One region of the Mesorhizobium sp. NZP2234 genome, then DNA from elsewhere that is predicted to be linked to it. Evidence: predicted binding sites of a transcription regulator. Region 1 holds the regulator's gene; the other holds the start of a gene.
The links. Region 1 encodes LexA, which represses DNA repair genes until DNA is damaged. Its sites were predicted from a motif close to TGTTCNNNNTGTGTTCNG; they were not measured.

Region 1 (7,672 bases):
TTCCCCGGTGACTTCAAGCAGGACCCGGCCCGCATCGAGCATGATCACCCGGCTGCCATAGTCGACGGGGTGCTGCATGTTGTGGGTCACCATCAGGGTCGTCAGCTTCAGCGCGTTGACGGCCCGCACCGTCGCCTGCATGACGATCTCGGCCGTGCGCGGGTCGAGCGCGGCCGTATGTTCGTCGAGCAACAGCAAGTCCGGCGATCCGCCCACGGCCATGATCAGCGAGAGCGACTGTCGCTGCCCGCCCGAGAGCAGGTCGACACGGGTATCGAGGCGATTTTCAAGGCCGAGGCCCAATATCGACAGGCGCTCCTTGTAGGATGCAAGCCGCGTAGCGTTCAGCCCTTGCCGCAGCGTGCGTTTTTGGCTGCGCAGGTCGGCCAGCAGCATGTTCTCCGCCACCGTCATGCTGGCGGCTGTGCCGCGCATCGGATCCTGGAAGACGCGTGCCAATCTTGCGGCACGTTTGTACACCGGCATGGCCGTGACGTCGGCGCCATTGATCAGGATCCTGCCGGAATCCAGGACAAGAGCTCCGGAAATGGCATTGAGCATGCTGCTCTTGCCGGCTCCGTTGGAGCCGATGACGATGCCGAACTCGCCCGTGGCCAGCGACAGGCTGAGACCGTCCAGCGCGATCTTCTCATCGGCCTGGCCCTTGTAGAATACTTTGCACGCGGATCGGATCTCGAGCATCGTTCCTCCCTGACCTCAGGATGACGGCGCCGACGCCGTCATCCTTCAGTGCCGATGTCAGTCGACGATGCAGCCGCAGTCGGCCATCGACGCCGGTATCTCCATGCCGAACGCGGCCATCGCCTTGCGGGAAATCGTTGCCATGTGATCCTTGTAGGCAGGGCGCGACGGCGCGATCGTCTTGGGATCCTTGCCCTTGAGGATTTCGGCGGCGATGTTGCCGGCGTTGACGCCGACCTGGGTGTAATTGACCGCGAAGCTTGCCGGCACCGTGCCGTTGCGGACCGCGCTGTCATCGGAGTTGACGATTGGGATTCCGGCCTGGCGAGCGGCCGCGGAGACAGCGGCGATCGCCGGCTGGATCAGGTTTGAAGCCGGGCCGTAGATCACGTCTGCCTTGCCGGCGAGCGCGGCGATGCGCTGCTGGATGTCATTGACGTTGTCGATGCCGACTTCCACGACCTCGAAACCGGCCGCCGGTGCGGCCGCCTTGATCTTCTCGACCAAGGCAACGTCATTGGCCTCGCCAGGATTGTAAGGGACGCCGAAGCGCTTGGCATTCGGCAGCAGCTTCTTGGTGAAGGCCATGACAGCGGCGACATCCTGCAGATCGCTGGCGCCCGTCATGCCTTCGTCTCCGGCGTCCCACGACGGCACCAGCTTGGCCGCGACCGGATCGGTGACAGCGGCAAAGACGATCGGAATACCGGAACCGGCAAGCGCCTTCTTGGCGATCTGCGAGACCGGGGTGGTGATGGTGTAGATCAGCTTGGGCTGCTCCGCCTGCAGCTTGGCGATCATCTGCGGGACTAGCGATGCATCGAAATTGGTATGGCTCTCCGTGTAGACGACATCCTTGCCCTCGACAAAGCCATTGTCCGTCAGCGCTTTCTTGAACCCGGCTATGGCGGCGTTGAGCTGCGGATGCTCGCCGAAATTGGCGATGCCGATGCGAATCTGGTCGGCGGCGGCACTCCCCGCGCTGACCATCAATGCGCCTGCCAGGGCCAATCCCGACAGCCAAGCGGATTTCGACTTCAACATCATTTCCTCCCAGATTTGATCAGCGCCGCTCATCGGGACGGCAACTGCGGCGATCATGGTCAGTCCGTCGTCACCTGTCAAACATTATATATAATTCTTGCCATGGGCCACCATCATATATAATTTCCACATGCCCGACGATGGACGGATCGCGATGCAGGATCAGAACAACTCCACGAAAACCGAGGCTGCCTATCAGTTGCTGCGGCGCGATATCCTGACCACACGCCTCATGCCGGGCGCGCCGCTCAAGCTGAGCGCGCTGCGCGGTCAATACGGCGTCGGCTGGACACCGCTGCGTGAAGCCTTGTCTCGGCTTGAGGCTGAGCGCCTGGTTACGGCCATCAGCAATCGCGGCTTTGCCGTGGCTCCAGTGTCGCGGGCCGAACTCGAGGACCTGGCTCGCGCAAGGATGGTTGTGGAGATGCCGCTGTTCCTGGAATCGATCGGGAAAGGCGGCAGGGAATGGGAGGACGCGGTTGTCACCGCTCACTACCGCCTCTCCCGCTGCAAGACCGCGGTCGACGACCCCTCTGACGACGCGGTCGACCAATGGGACGAGAGCCACGAGGCCTTTCACGCGGCATTGCTGAGTGCCGCGACGTCCAACTGGCTGTTGCGCTTCCGCTCGACAATCGCCGATCAGTTGCGGCGGCATCATCGTTTTCTCGGACTGGCGCCGACATTGCGGGCGGCGGCCGGCCTCAAGCATGGCTATGGCGAGGCAATGGACGCCCTGCGCGAGGCGATCGCGATCGAGCATCACACCGCGATCATGGAAGCGGCCCTCGATCGCGATGTCGAGCGGGCGAAAGCGCTGATGACGGCGCATATCGGCTACACGCTGCATGTCTACGTTCACAGCGAGGACAGCGGCGCGAACAATTATACCGCACGCGCCGGCAGCCTGAAGGCAATTTCGGGATGACTTCAGCGTTCTTGCTCTTGAGGCATGATCGTTGGCGTTTTGATTTCGTTTCGTTCCGCCAGGAATGGATCGACCAGCGACGCAAATCCAGCCTCTGGACGCCGTTGAGAAACCGATGCCAAGGTCCATCAAGAGGTAGGCCACAGGCGATTAACCAAAATGATTTCAATGCCCGCGTTGGCGGCGAAGGCGGTCGATCGCTGCGCACTGCCGGCGGCGGATAATTTCAGATGTCTTAACAAGTTCACTAAACTTTAAACAGTTGCGGAACACAACTGGAACAGATAGTGTTTGTTCTGGGTTTGTTTTTCGATTCCGATTCACACCCTTCGTTCAATGCCTGGGGGGCGCCATGCTGACGCGCAAGCAACATGAACTTCTGATGTTCATTCATGAACGGCTGAAGGAAAGCGGTATCCCACCCTCCTTTGACGAGATGAAGGAAGCGCTCGATCTCGCCTCCAAGTCAGGGATCCATCGCCTGATCACGGCGCTCGAGGAACGCGGCTTCATCCGCCGGCTGCCCAACCGGGCGCGGGCATTGGAAGTGCTGCGGCTGCCGGATTCGATCGCGCCAGGCCTCAACGCGGCAAAGAAATTCTCGCCTAGCGTCATTCAAGGCAGTCTTGGTCAGGGCGGCGTTGGCCGCCAGATCAAGCCGGCGCCGTCACGCTTGCCCTTTGCCGGGAATGACGACGACGCGGTCGCCGCCGTGTCGATCCCGGTGATGGGCCGTATCGCCGCCGGTGTGCCGATCGATGCCATCCAGCATCAGACGCATTCGATCTCGGTGCCGCCGGACATGATCATGGGTGGCGAACACTATGCGCTGGAGGTCAAGGGCGATTCGATGATCGAGGCCGGCATCTTCGATGGCGACACGGTCATTATCCGCAACGCCGATACGGCGAGCCCGGGCGAGATCGTCGTGGCGCTGGTAGACGAGGAGGAAGCGACCTTGAAGCGATTCCGCCGCAAGGGCGCTTCGATTGCCCTTGAAGCCGCCAACCCGGCCTACGAGACGCGAATTTTCGGGCCGGACAGGGTCAAGGTGCAAGGCAAGCTGGTCGGGCTGATCAGGCGCTACTGAGCAGGAGCGGCCGGCGTTTCGGGTTTTTGATAGGGCGGCAGTCCCCTCGCCTCGCGCGAAAACTTTCGTTGCGCGTGCCAGGGTCGATACGGTCCGTCCACGGCGAAGCTGATGATTGGCGGACTGGTCGCCGATTGGCGGTCGAAGAAGACGGCGGCACTGCCCTTGCGTGCAAGTTGCCGTTTGGTGACGACGAGAACCAGCGGGTTGTGGCAGGCATCGTAGCCCGTCGCGTCATTGACAACGATCAGGTCGGCGAAGCCGCAGGCCTTCCAGGTAGCCTTGCGGTCTTCGACATGCGCGATGATCGCGCCAGACGGATGCCGGGCGAGACAGATGCCCTCCGTGCAATAAAACGGCGCCCCTGGCGGCAGATTGACGGCATCGGCAATATCGAATTGTCCCTCTGCCTTGTTGAACATCTCCGGTGCGACAATTGTTTCGGAGACCAGCGCGCGTTTCCAATTGTCGACGGTGAATTCGTTCGGGCGAGCCCGGCTGACCGCGAGTTCGCCACCGCCGATCGGCACCGCGACCAGGCGCGCGTCTTCCGAGATCAGCACATCCGGCGTGCGCGTATCCGACACCGTCAACAGGCCGGCGAGCGCGAATGGCACTGCCGCGAGCCGCAGCCATGTCGTCGCCATCGTTGCGATGACCAGTGCGATCGTCACCAGCAGCACCGAGTGCTGTGAAATCAGCCCGATCGCATCGACGGGGGAGCGTTCCGATATCCACGCCGATATGGCGATCATGGCCGTCAGCCCCTTGCCCATCACGTAGAGAAAGGGACCATCGGCACCAAAGGGCATCGCAAGAGAACTGAGAACAGCGAAAGGCATGACAATCAGAGAAACGATCGGCATGACGGCGAGATTGGCGAACAGGCTGAGCGGTGACACACGCTGGAAATGCCAGATGGCAAACAGCGCCGTGGCGCAGCCGGCAGTGATGGAGGTCATCGCCAACCCGCCCGTCGCCAGCAGGAATTTTCGCGTGAGAAAGCCCGGCAGGGACCGCTTTGGCGGCGGCGGTCTTGCCTTTCCCGCACGGTGATCCGCCCAGCCGGCATAGGCGCCGACCAGCGCGGCGGTCGCGGCGAAAGACATCTGGAAACTTGGACCGACCACCTCGTGCGGCGACACCACGATGACGGCGATTGCCGAGATGGCGAGGTTGCGCATGGTCAGCGCGGCGCGATCGAACAATACGGCAATCAACATTACCGCCAGCATGATGAAGCTGCGCTCGGCGGCAACGACCACGCCTGAGATGATGAGGTAGGCGGCGATCGACAACAGTGCCACGGCGGCCGCGTATTTCTTCACCGACCGACGCGCGGAAAAATCCGGGAACAGCGCGAAGGCACCGCGCAACAGCCCCATGATGGTGCCGGCGACCAGCGCCATATGCAGTCCGGAAATGGAGATGATGTGATAGATGCCGGTGCGCCGCATTGATTCGTTGATTTCATCGGGAATGCCGGCGCGCACGCCAACGATCAGCGCTGCCGCGATCTCGCCTTCGGCGCCGCCAACAACGCCCCTGATGTGGTCGGCGATGGCTTCGCGCGCATTTTCTATCCCTGAAAACAGGCGGGCCGACAGGGGCATCTCATTGTCGTCGGCGGAGATGATTCTTGGATTGCCAAGGAAGAAGCCGCTGCCACCGATGCCGGCAAAGTAGCTGTCGAACGAGAAATCGTAGCTGTCCGGCCGCACCGGACCTGTCGGCGGCAGCAGCTTCGCATAGCCCGATATCAGCGAGCCGGCTATCATGTCGTCAGGTATCTTGCGCGCCGAGAGCCGGACCCTTTCCGGCGCGTAACGCAGTTTTGGCCGGGCCGTCGACGTCACATCTATGGTCAATCGGATGCGGCCGGTCTCCATGCGGTCGAGCGAGACGACACGGCCGGTCACTTGCGTCGAGATTTCCGAACCCAGCATCCGGGTGCCAGCCCGCCAGGTCTCGACCTTGGCGGCAAGCAGGCCCAACGCGCACAACAATGCCGCCATGAAGGCCAGATGGGTTCTCGGCCAGGAGCGCGAGACAAGCGCACAGATCGCCATCAGCACGACGATCGCCACAGGCTTTGCAAAGTCAGGCTCCGCCGCCAGCGCGTAATAGCCGATCGCACCAGCGGCCAGGCAGACCGGCACCAGCAGGAAGGCGATGCCTCGGTCAAGTTCCAGCTCCGCTGCCGTCGTCACACCGTGGCGCAGGCGAGGCAAGGAGGCCTGGCCAATTTGCCGCCCGATACGCGCAATCCTGCCAGTGGCGGGCGGAATTTGTGCTGGGGTACCCGCTGGCAAAGGTTGGCTGCCGGAGCCGGGAACGAGAGGAGATGGCGGCAGCGAGGCCGGCGGCGGGATCGCAAACAGGGAGCGTTCGCTGACGCCAACCACAGCGTCCTCGCCCTGATCCGAGCCCCGGCCACGTCCAGCCATCGGGTCTGCCCCTTGCACCCCTGACGCCCTATGCTACATGAACGCGCGACGCGCGAAAGTCCGCGCCGCCGCGCCCCGCTTCAGATGGTTTCCGAGAGTTTCATGTCCGACAAGGTCGTCACCCGTTTTGCCCCCTCGCCCACCGGTTACCTGCATATCGGAGGCGCGCGCACGGCACTGTTCAACTGGCTCTATGCCAAACATACCGCCGGCACGATGCTGCTGCGCATCGAGGACACCGATCGCGAGCGTTCGACCGATGCCGCGACGGCCGCCATCCTGGACGGCCTCACCTGGCTCGGTCTTGGCTGGGACGGCGATGCGGTTTCGCAATTCGAGCGCGCCCCGCGCCACCGCGAGGTCGCGGAGGAGCTCGTGCGCATGGGCAAGGCCTATTACAGCTACGAGACGCCTGCCGAACTGGAGGCGATGCGCGAGGCGGCTCGCGCCAAGGGTCTGCCGCCGCGCTACAATGGCCAGTGGCGCGATCGCGATCCGTCCGAGGCGCCAGCCGGCGTCAAGGGCGCAATCCGCATCAAGGCGCCGACCGAGGGCGAGACGATCGTCCAGGATCGCGTCCAGGGCGAGGTGCGCTTCCCCAACAAGGATCTCGACGACTTCATCATCCTGCGTTCGGACGGCAACCCCACCTACATGCATGCCGTCGTCGTCGACGACCACGACATGGGTGTCACGCACATCATCCGCGGCGACGACCACCTGACGAATGCCGCCCGCCAGACGGTGATCTACAATGCCATGGGTTGGGACGTGCCGTCGATGTCGCATATCCCGCTGATCCACGGCGCCGACGGCGCCAAGCTTTCGAAGCGTCACGGCGCGCTCGGCGTCGAGGCCTATCGGGCCATGGGCTACCTGCCGGAGGCGCTGCTCAACTACCTGGCGCGCCTGGGCTGGAGCCACGGCGACGACGAGATCATGTCGATCAAGGACATGATCTCCTGGTTCGACATTGGCGACGTCAACAAGGGCGCGGCCCGCTTCGATTTCGCCAAGCTGGAAGCGATCAATGGCGCGCATATGCGCCGCATGGCCGATGCCGAACTGTTCGACATCTTCATCGCCACCCTGCCCTATCTCGAGGGCGGCCCGGCGATGGCCGCGCGCCTTGACGACACGAAGAAGGCGCAGTTGCTGGCAGCCCTTCCGGGGCTGAAGGAGCGTGCCAAGACGCTGGTCGAGCTTGTCGATGGCGCGGCCTTCCTGTTCGCCACGCGCCCGCTGCCGCTCGACGACAAGGCCACGCTCTTGCTCAACGACGAAGCGCGCAAGATCCTGCGTGGCGCTCACGAAGCTTTGAACGCGGTTTCGGGCGACTGGACGGCTGCCGCGGCGGAGGCCGCGATCCGCGATTATGCGCTGGCCGGCGGCCACAAGCTTGGCGCCGTAGCCCAGCCCCTGCGGGCCGCGCTGACTGGCAAAAGCACCTCGCCGGGTGTG
Region 2 (7,672 bases), 1.0 Mb from region 1:
GTGACATCTTTGCTTTCTCTGCTTCGAGTTCATCTGTTTTTCGAAGGATTCGGTAGTGGTACGAAAACCTAGCATGGACGCTCCAAAGTCTGCTCACCTAACCCCCGACGACATGCGACGTGGAAAGCGCCGCCTGGAGAAGCGCCTGGCCGAGGTTACGGAATTCGATCCCAAGACCCTTGATCAAAATGACCCTTGGGCCACAGTGCGACCATTGTCGACGTCGGTAGAAACCGCTCTTGACGAGACCTTTGGAAAAGGAAGTATCGAGTATAATCGGTATTTCCCGGCTTCTAAGTTCGATTGGCCGCTTATATTGGGAGGTGATGTTGCTTACCATGACAAGGTAAAGCATGTTGCGGAAGATCGAAATCGTTCTATTCAATTGCTGCAGGCGGCAATCCGTCTACTTGATGAAAGAATAGAGGAGGCGGCGGATCTATCTGGTGGGGAGCGGCTTCAGAAGGCTGTATTCGATGGGAATCGGTCAAACAAGATCTTTATCGTCCATGGCCATGATAACGGAACGAAGGAATCTGTCGCCCGTTTTGTGACGAGACTTGGTTATGAGCCTATCATTCTCCACGAGCAGGCCAATAAAGGGCGGACCATAATTGAGAAATTTCGAGACGAAGCGGACAGTATTGGGTTCGCTATTGTCCTTATGTCACCGGACGATGAGCTGGTATCGGGAATGAAACGCGCCCGCCAAAATGTAATCCTCGAATTGGGCTTCTTTCTTGGCCGATTGGGGCCCTCCAATGTGGCTGCCCTAGTAAGAGGTGATGTCGAAACCCCGAGTGATTTCGATGGTGTGATCTACACGAAGGTTGACGATTCCGGAATTTGGAAGGTTTTACTTGCGAAGGAACTGAAGGCGGCTGGATATTTGATCGATCTTAACAAGGCGCTGTAGCCAATCTGAATGAATTAAGTGAGCATAAACTGTAAATCGGAACGTACGATATCTCATTATCCGGCTGCAAGATGATTTACCTGTCAGGCGGTCTATTTCCATTGTGAAATTTCGACACTCAATCCTGTCAACTGTCTGGAGGCTGGTGTGCCCGTTGATAATGTCTTGCGTCGCCTCGGTGGTATTAGAAAGCAGTTGATGGCCAGCTACGAAGCAAGTGCACCTATGTCTGCTGCTACGAAAGGGCGTGAGCGCGAAACCTTTGTAGATGGATTTCTTAAGGATGTATTTCCACCAATTTACAGATTTGGTTCTGGCGATGTCGTGGACTTGGAAGGCAATCAATCAGGTCAAATAGATGTCGTTGTAGAGTTTCCCCTCGGGCCATCACTGCCCGCTGTTGGCAGTCCGCATCATCGACTCTATCTTGCTGAAACTGTTGCCGCGACCCTCGAAATAAAATCCGATATACAGGCGCAATGGAAAGAAGTTATTCACACTGCGAACTCGCTTTCAAAAATAAAAAGGAGCTCTCCCTCTGGCTTAATAATAGGATCTCGACCATCGCCTCGCATTCCTTTTATAGCTATTGGTTTCAAGGGATGGTCGCGTGCAGATATTGTCAGGCAGAAATTAGTTGATAATAGTGCTATTGACGCGATTTTGATTGTCGAACATGGAATTTTTGCTACCTCATCAGAGTTTGGTAGCTTAGCGGAAGTTGGCGAACAATCCGTTTGGCTTGCGATCTCTCTTCTATATGAATTTACTGGTCGTTTAATCTACTCAACATTCAATGGCGCGAATTATGCCGCAACTCCCAAGGTCGCCGATGCGCTTTCTCCGCCTCATCGCTCAGGAGATCAAATACTGCTAACTATGTAGTTTTGAGATTGCTGACATCTAGCGTCGGCCACCTACCGTAGCTGACGTTGGAGCTTTCTTCTGCTCACAGTTCCTTCTCCGCCAGTTCCCTGAATTCGTCGGGCACGGAGCGCGCCGCTTCCAACGCCACGGTGCCGTAGCCGACGGCCTGTTTGCCGAAGCGCTCGCGGATCTTGTCGATGGCGCGGTCGGCGCCGAAGCGGGCAAGGCCTTTTTTGCTGCCCGGCCGGCGCTTCTCGTCGGCGAGGCCGAGCGGCAGGTCGAGCTGCAGTTCGGCGCTCTCCTCCAGATGCGAAACCGAGATCGCCAGCAGCGAGATCGTCTTTTCCCGGGGATGATCGGCGAGCACGCCGCGCACCAGGTCCTGTGCGATCTCGGCCAGCATGGTGGTCGCGGAGATCGGCTGCTTTAGCGTGATCGAGCGCGTGACGGCGCTGAGATCGGCAAAGCGCACGCGCACCGTCACCGTGCGGCCGGGCCGCGCCTTGGCGCGCAGGCGGCTGGCGACGCGGTCGGCCAGGTGGAGCAAGGTGGGCACGATCACCCGCGCCACGGCGGGTTTCTGGCCAAGCGCCGATTGCGCGCCTGCCGAGTGTGCCCGGCGCCTGGTCTCCAGTTTTCTCGGATCGCGATTCCACGACAGGGCGGCAAGCTTTTCGCCGGCGGCGGGGCCGAGCAGCCGCGTCAGCGCGCCGCTATGCGTCCTGGCCAGCTGGCCGATGGTCTCCACGCCGATCTCGGCCAGCCGCGCTTTGGTCGCCGGGCCGACGCCCCACATCAGGGAAACCGGCAAATCATGCAGGAAGGCGAGCTCGGTGCCGGGATCGACCACCACCAGCCCGTCGGGCTTGGCGACCTGCGAGGCGATCTTGGCCAGATGCTTGGTGCGGGCCACGCCGATCGAGATCGGCAGGCCAAGTTCCGTGCGCACGCGGTGGCGGATCGCCGTGGCGATCTCTGCCGGTTGCCCGAACAGATGCGTGCAGCCGGCGACATCGGCGAAGGCCTCGTCGATGGAAATGCGCTCGACCACCGGCGTGAAATCGTCGAGCACCTTGATCGCCGCGTCGCCCAGCCGCTGGTAGTGGCTGAAATTGCCGCCGACGAAGATCAGCTGCGGGCAAAGCTCGCGCGCCTTGCGCCCCGGCATGCCGCCACGCACACCAAAGGCGCGCGCTTCATAGGAGGCGGCGAGCACCACACCGCCGCCGACCGCGATCGGCTTGCCGCGCAGCGATGGATCGAGCAGCTGCTCGACCGAGGCATAGAACGCGTCGAGATCGGCATGCAGGATGGTGGCTGTCGTTTCCATCCCGACCGCTCATCCGCAGTTGCTGATAGATGCGAACGAATAGAGAACAAAAGGTGATTTCTGTCAAGGGAAACCGTTTGCTGAAACCCGTTCCGATGAGGGAAGGAGGGGCGGCGCCTAGACAATATGCTCGGCCCGCAGCGCCGCCTTCCTCCGTTCCAGCGCTGGTGCGCCGCCGGCCGCCAGTTCGTCGGCAATCCGGGCTAGGTGGCCGTCGGCCTTGCGGTGCTTGCTGCCCCACGCGCCGAACGTGGCCAGCACCGGCAAAAGGTCGATGCCGGCCTCGGTCAGCCGGTAGATCGCCTTCAACCCATGGCTCGGGTCGTCGCTGCGGGTGAGGATGCCTTCGTCCTGCAGCGTCTGCAGCCGCTCCGCCAGCGTGCGCGAGGAGATGCCCTCATCGGACTGCAGGAACTCGCGAAAATGCTTTTTCCCGGCGAAGACCAAGTCGCGGATGATGAGCAGCGTCCAGCGGTCGCCGAGCAGTTCCAGCGACAGGCTGATCGGACAGCCGGATCTTTCACGCGTCGACATCTCTATGCTTCCATTTTTAAATCACTTTACTATTGACATCATTTTTGGCCCGCGTCAATGGTTCCAAAAGTAAAGCAATTTTCTTTGATCCCGCGGGGAGACGACGATGAAGAAGCTCATCCTTCAGATGCAGATGTCGGTCGACGGTTTCGTCGGCGCCTATGAGGATCATGGCTGGCAGCTCTGGGAATGGGGCGACGACAGCGCCTGGGACGAGGAGCTGAAGCGCGACTTCAACACCGTTTTCGCCGGCATCGACACAATCCTGCTCAGCCGCAAGATGGCCGAGGAGGGGTATCTGACCCATTGGGGCAATGCGGCGAAGAGGTTTCCGGCCGATCCGTTCCACGCCTTCGCCCAGCGCATCGTGGAGGCCCGGAAGGTGGTGCCGAGCGGCAGGCTGAAATCCTCGCGCTGGGAACGCACGGTGGTGGTCAGCGGCGACCTGCCGCGCGAAGTGACCGCGCTGAAGGCGGGCGAGGGCGGCGACATCGCCGTCTTCGGTGGCGCCGGCTTTGCGTCGGCGCTGATCGCGGCCGGGCTGGTCGACGAGTTCCAGCTGTTCATCAACCCGGCGGTGCTGGGCGCGGGACGCCGCATTTTCGAGCAGGGCGGTTTCCAGAACCTGCTCCTGCTCGGCTCGAAGGCCTATGCCTGCGGCATGGTGGTCAACCGCTACGCCCCGGCGCGGTGATCGGGTACGGCGAGGTTCCTAAAAAAACCGTTTGGCCAGAATCCTTTGCCCTCGCCTGTTCGTCTTCAAGGTGCGGTCGCCGGCGTGGCGGCCGCCTCAATCCCAGACGGAGAAGACGATGATCCTGGTGACAGGCGCCACGGGCCTGAACGGCAAAGCGATCGTGCGCGAGTTCGCGCGGCAAAAACACGAGGTGAGGGCGCTGGTTCGCGACCCGAAGCGGGCGTCCATGGCGGGGCTCGGCGGACTTGCCGGCGTCGAACTGGTCGAGGGCGACATGCGCCGGGCGGAAACGCTGGGCGCGGCACTCGACGGCGTCGACCGCGTGCTGATGATTTCGACCGCCGCCGAAGACATGAGGGAGACGCAGTGCCGTTTCATCGATGCCTGCCGGCAGGCCGGTGTCGCGCATGTGGTGAAGTTCTCCGGTGCCGAATCCAACATCGGCTACGACGCCACGAAGTTCCGCTTCACGCGCATGCATGAGGAGGTCGAGCGCTATCTGGAAGCGGCCGGCATGGCCTGGACGCATCTGCGCCCCAGCCAGTTCATGCAGGTGTACCTGCGCGACGCGCCGACCATTGCCGCCGAGGGGGCTTTCCACCTCGCGCTCGGCGACACCGAACTGTCGCCCGTCGATGTCAAGGATATCGCCAAGGTAGCCTTCCGGCTGCTGCGCGATGGCGGCTATGAAGGCGAGAGCCTCGACATGACCGGACCGGAAGCGCTGACCATGACCGGCATCGCGGCGCGCATATCGCAGGCGATCGGCAAGCCGGTCCGCTATGTCGATATCAGCCCCGCGGAGCGGCGGCGCAATTTGCTGGCCGCCGGCATTCCGGCCGGTTTCGCCGATGCGCTGGACGAGCAACTGGCCGAGCGGCTGCGGCGGCCGAAATCGCGGGTGCATCTGGCGACGCACGACATGTTCGGCGTGCGGCCGACGCCGTTCGTCGAATTCGCCCAACGCCACGCGGCCATGTTCAGAGGCGAGGCTTAGCCGAACTTCGGGAAAAAGCATCGGCGGCGTATCCTTTTTGCCCGCCCGTCCGTCTCTGCTTCTCGAAGGTCGCAGTCGGCGATCGGCAACCTCGGGAGACCATCATGGCGAGCACTGAGAGCGAGGCAAACAGGAACCACTACGCGGCGATCGCAGCCAATGCGGGCAAGCTGACCAGCCCGCAGGCGATCATCGACTACAACGACACGCATTGGACGGCGCTGACCGGCGAGCCGGGCGGTGTCGACTATAGCGAGGTGGATGCCGGCGGCGTGCCGGCGCTGTGGATCGTGCCGAAGGGCGCCGACGCGCGGCGCGTGCTGTTCTACGCCCATGGCGGCGGCTTCATCGGCGGTTCGATCTACACGCACCGCAAGCTGGTCGGCCATCTGGCCAAGGCCGTCGGCTGCCGGGCACTGGCCTACGATTATCCACTGGCGCATCAGGCCAAGCACCCGGCGCAGCTCGAGGCGGCGATGGCCGCCTGGAACTGGCTCATCGACCAGGGCGTCGACGCAAAATCGATCGCGCTTGCCGGCGATTCCTGCGGAGCGGTGCTGACCTATGGCCTCCTGCAGCGGCTGCGTTCGCAAGGCCGGCCGTTGCCAGCCGCCACGCTGATCATCTCCGGCTGGTTCGACATGGCACTGACCGGCGCCAGCTACGAGACCAACCGGAAGAAGGATCCAGCCTTCGCCAGGGAGGCCGTCGACTGGCTGGTGACCAACTTCATCGGCGACCGCGACCGGCTCGATCCGGAGGTCAGCGCGCTCTACGCCGACTTGAGCGGCTTTCCGCCTGTGTTCCTGCAGGCCGGTGCCGACGAGGCGCTGGTCGACGAAAGCCGCATGTTCGCCGAGCGCGCACGGCAGGCGGGCATCGAGACGCGCCTCGATGTCTTCGACGGCATGCTGCACTCCTTCCAGATGATGGCCGGCCGGGCGCCGGAGGCCGATGACGCGATCGGCCGCTTCGCCGCCTGGGTGCGGCCGAGGCTGGGCCTGCCGGATGCCGTCGCCATGGCGACCGGCGAAAGGGCGGCGTGACCATGCGCCGGCTGGGCTTGGCGCTTGTGGAAGTGCCGCGCTTGCGCGATGTTGCGGTGACGTTAGAGCAGTTCGCCGTTTCACGGAAACGGCGAACTGCTCTAACTCTTTGTCTTGACGCAATTCCCAAGGGCAAGCGCTACGCGCTTGTCCCGGGAAAACCGCTACACACTTTTCCTGGAATTGCTCTAAGCGACGTGCCGCGATGAACCAGCAGATCCGCGCATCCCGTGAAACGAGGCAAGGCATCGAGCCGCGCCTCGATCCCGAAGGCCTGTTCGACCTGCGCTACAGGGCATTCCTGGAGACGGTCTCGCATTTGCGCGTCCGTCTGCACCGCTACTGCGCGCGCATGACCGGCTCGGCTCTCGACGGCGAGGACATCATGCAGGAGGCGCTGTTCGAGGCCTACCGCAAGATCGCGCTGCTCGACGATGCACAGGCATTGCGGCCATGGCTGTTTCGTATCGCCCATAACAGGTGCATCGACTTCATCCGCAACCGCCGCACGCGGCTCAAGGCCGAAGCCTCCTATGCCAGCGATGAGATCGTGCTGCCGGTCGAGCCCGCCGGTGCGGGCGCCGGCCGCGCCATCGAGCGGCTGGTGGTGCACCTGCCGCCGAAGGAGCGCGCCTGCGTGCTGCTCAAGGATGTCCTCGACCATTCGCTGGAGGAGATCGCCGACCTGGTCGGCTCGACATCGGGCGGCGTCAAGTCGGCGCTCAATCGCGGCCGCGCCAAGCTCGCCGCTCTTCCGGCGCAACCGGTCGCGGCACCCGCGCACGACCCGGAACTGGAGCGGCTGCTCGGCCGCTATGTCGAACTCTTCAATGCCAGGGACTGGGACGGGGTGCGGGCTCTGACCAGCGCCGATGCCCGGCTGCGGGTTTCGGACTGCTACAATGGCCTGCTCTCGCGCTCGCCCTATTTCATCGAATACGAGCGCGGCGAGCCCTGGCGCATGCGGCAAGATGCGATCCAAGGGGAGGCCGTTCTGGTCGTCGACAGGCCGCGGGGCCAGGCATGGCGGCCGGCCTATCTGGTGCGTATCCATGCCGACGGCGGCGTCATCGATCGCATCGCAGACTATTATGCCTGCCCCTGGATCCTGGAGATGGTCTTCGCGGACGGATGACGGACCGATCCGGCCCGCGCCCTATTTCATCGAGTCGGCGGCCGCCAGAATGACATCGGCCACCTCGCGCGGCTTGGAGAGCATCGGAACGTGGCTGGTCGCAAGCTCGGTCACCTCGGCGCCGATCGCCTTGGCCATCGCAGCTTCAGC

Region 2: a site for LexA is predicted at 3,145-3,162, ahead of dinB (DNA polymerase IV). Genes of this name have one in related genera too.

The regions. Positions count from the first base shown of each region.
Region 1 covers NZ_CP033364.1:4,082,399-4,090,070, reverse strand. Annotated here, with positions in the region: gene EB230_RS20145 (ABC transporter ATP-binding protein) at 1-702, opposite strand, end outside; gene EB230_RS20140 (ABC transporter substrate-binding protein) at 760-1,746, opposite strand; gene EB230_RS20135 (GntR family transcriptional regulator) at 1,901-2,674, shown strand; gene lexA (transcriptional repressor LexA) at 3,027-3,764, shown strand; gene EB230_RS20125 (ComEC/Rec2 family competence protein) at 3,758-6,211, opposite strand; gene gltX (glutamate--tRNA ligase) at 6,314-7,672, shown strand, end outside.
Region 2 covers NZ_CP033364.1:3,068,485-3,076,156, forward strand. Annotated here, with positions in the region: gene EB230_RS15070 (nucleotide-binding protein) at 74-916, shown strand; gene EB230_RS15075 (DUF6602 domain-containing protein) at 1,115-1,801, shown strand; gene dinB (DNA polymerase IV) at 1,866-3,113, opposite strand; gene EB230_RS15085 (helix-turn-helix domain-containing protein) at 3,231-3,647, opposite strand; gene EB230_RS15090 (dihydrofolate reductase family protein) at 3,754-4,341, shown strand; gene EB230_RS15095 (SDR family oxidoreductase) at 4,460-5,341, shown strand; gene EB230_RS15100 (alpha/beta hydrolase) at 5,446-6,387, shown strand; gene EB230_RS15105 (sigma-70 family RNA polymerase sigma factor) at 6,593-7,522, shown strand; gene EB230_RS15110 (alpha/beta hydrolase) at 7,544-7,672, opposite strand, start outside.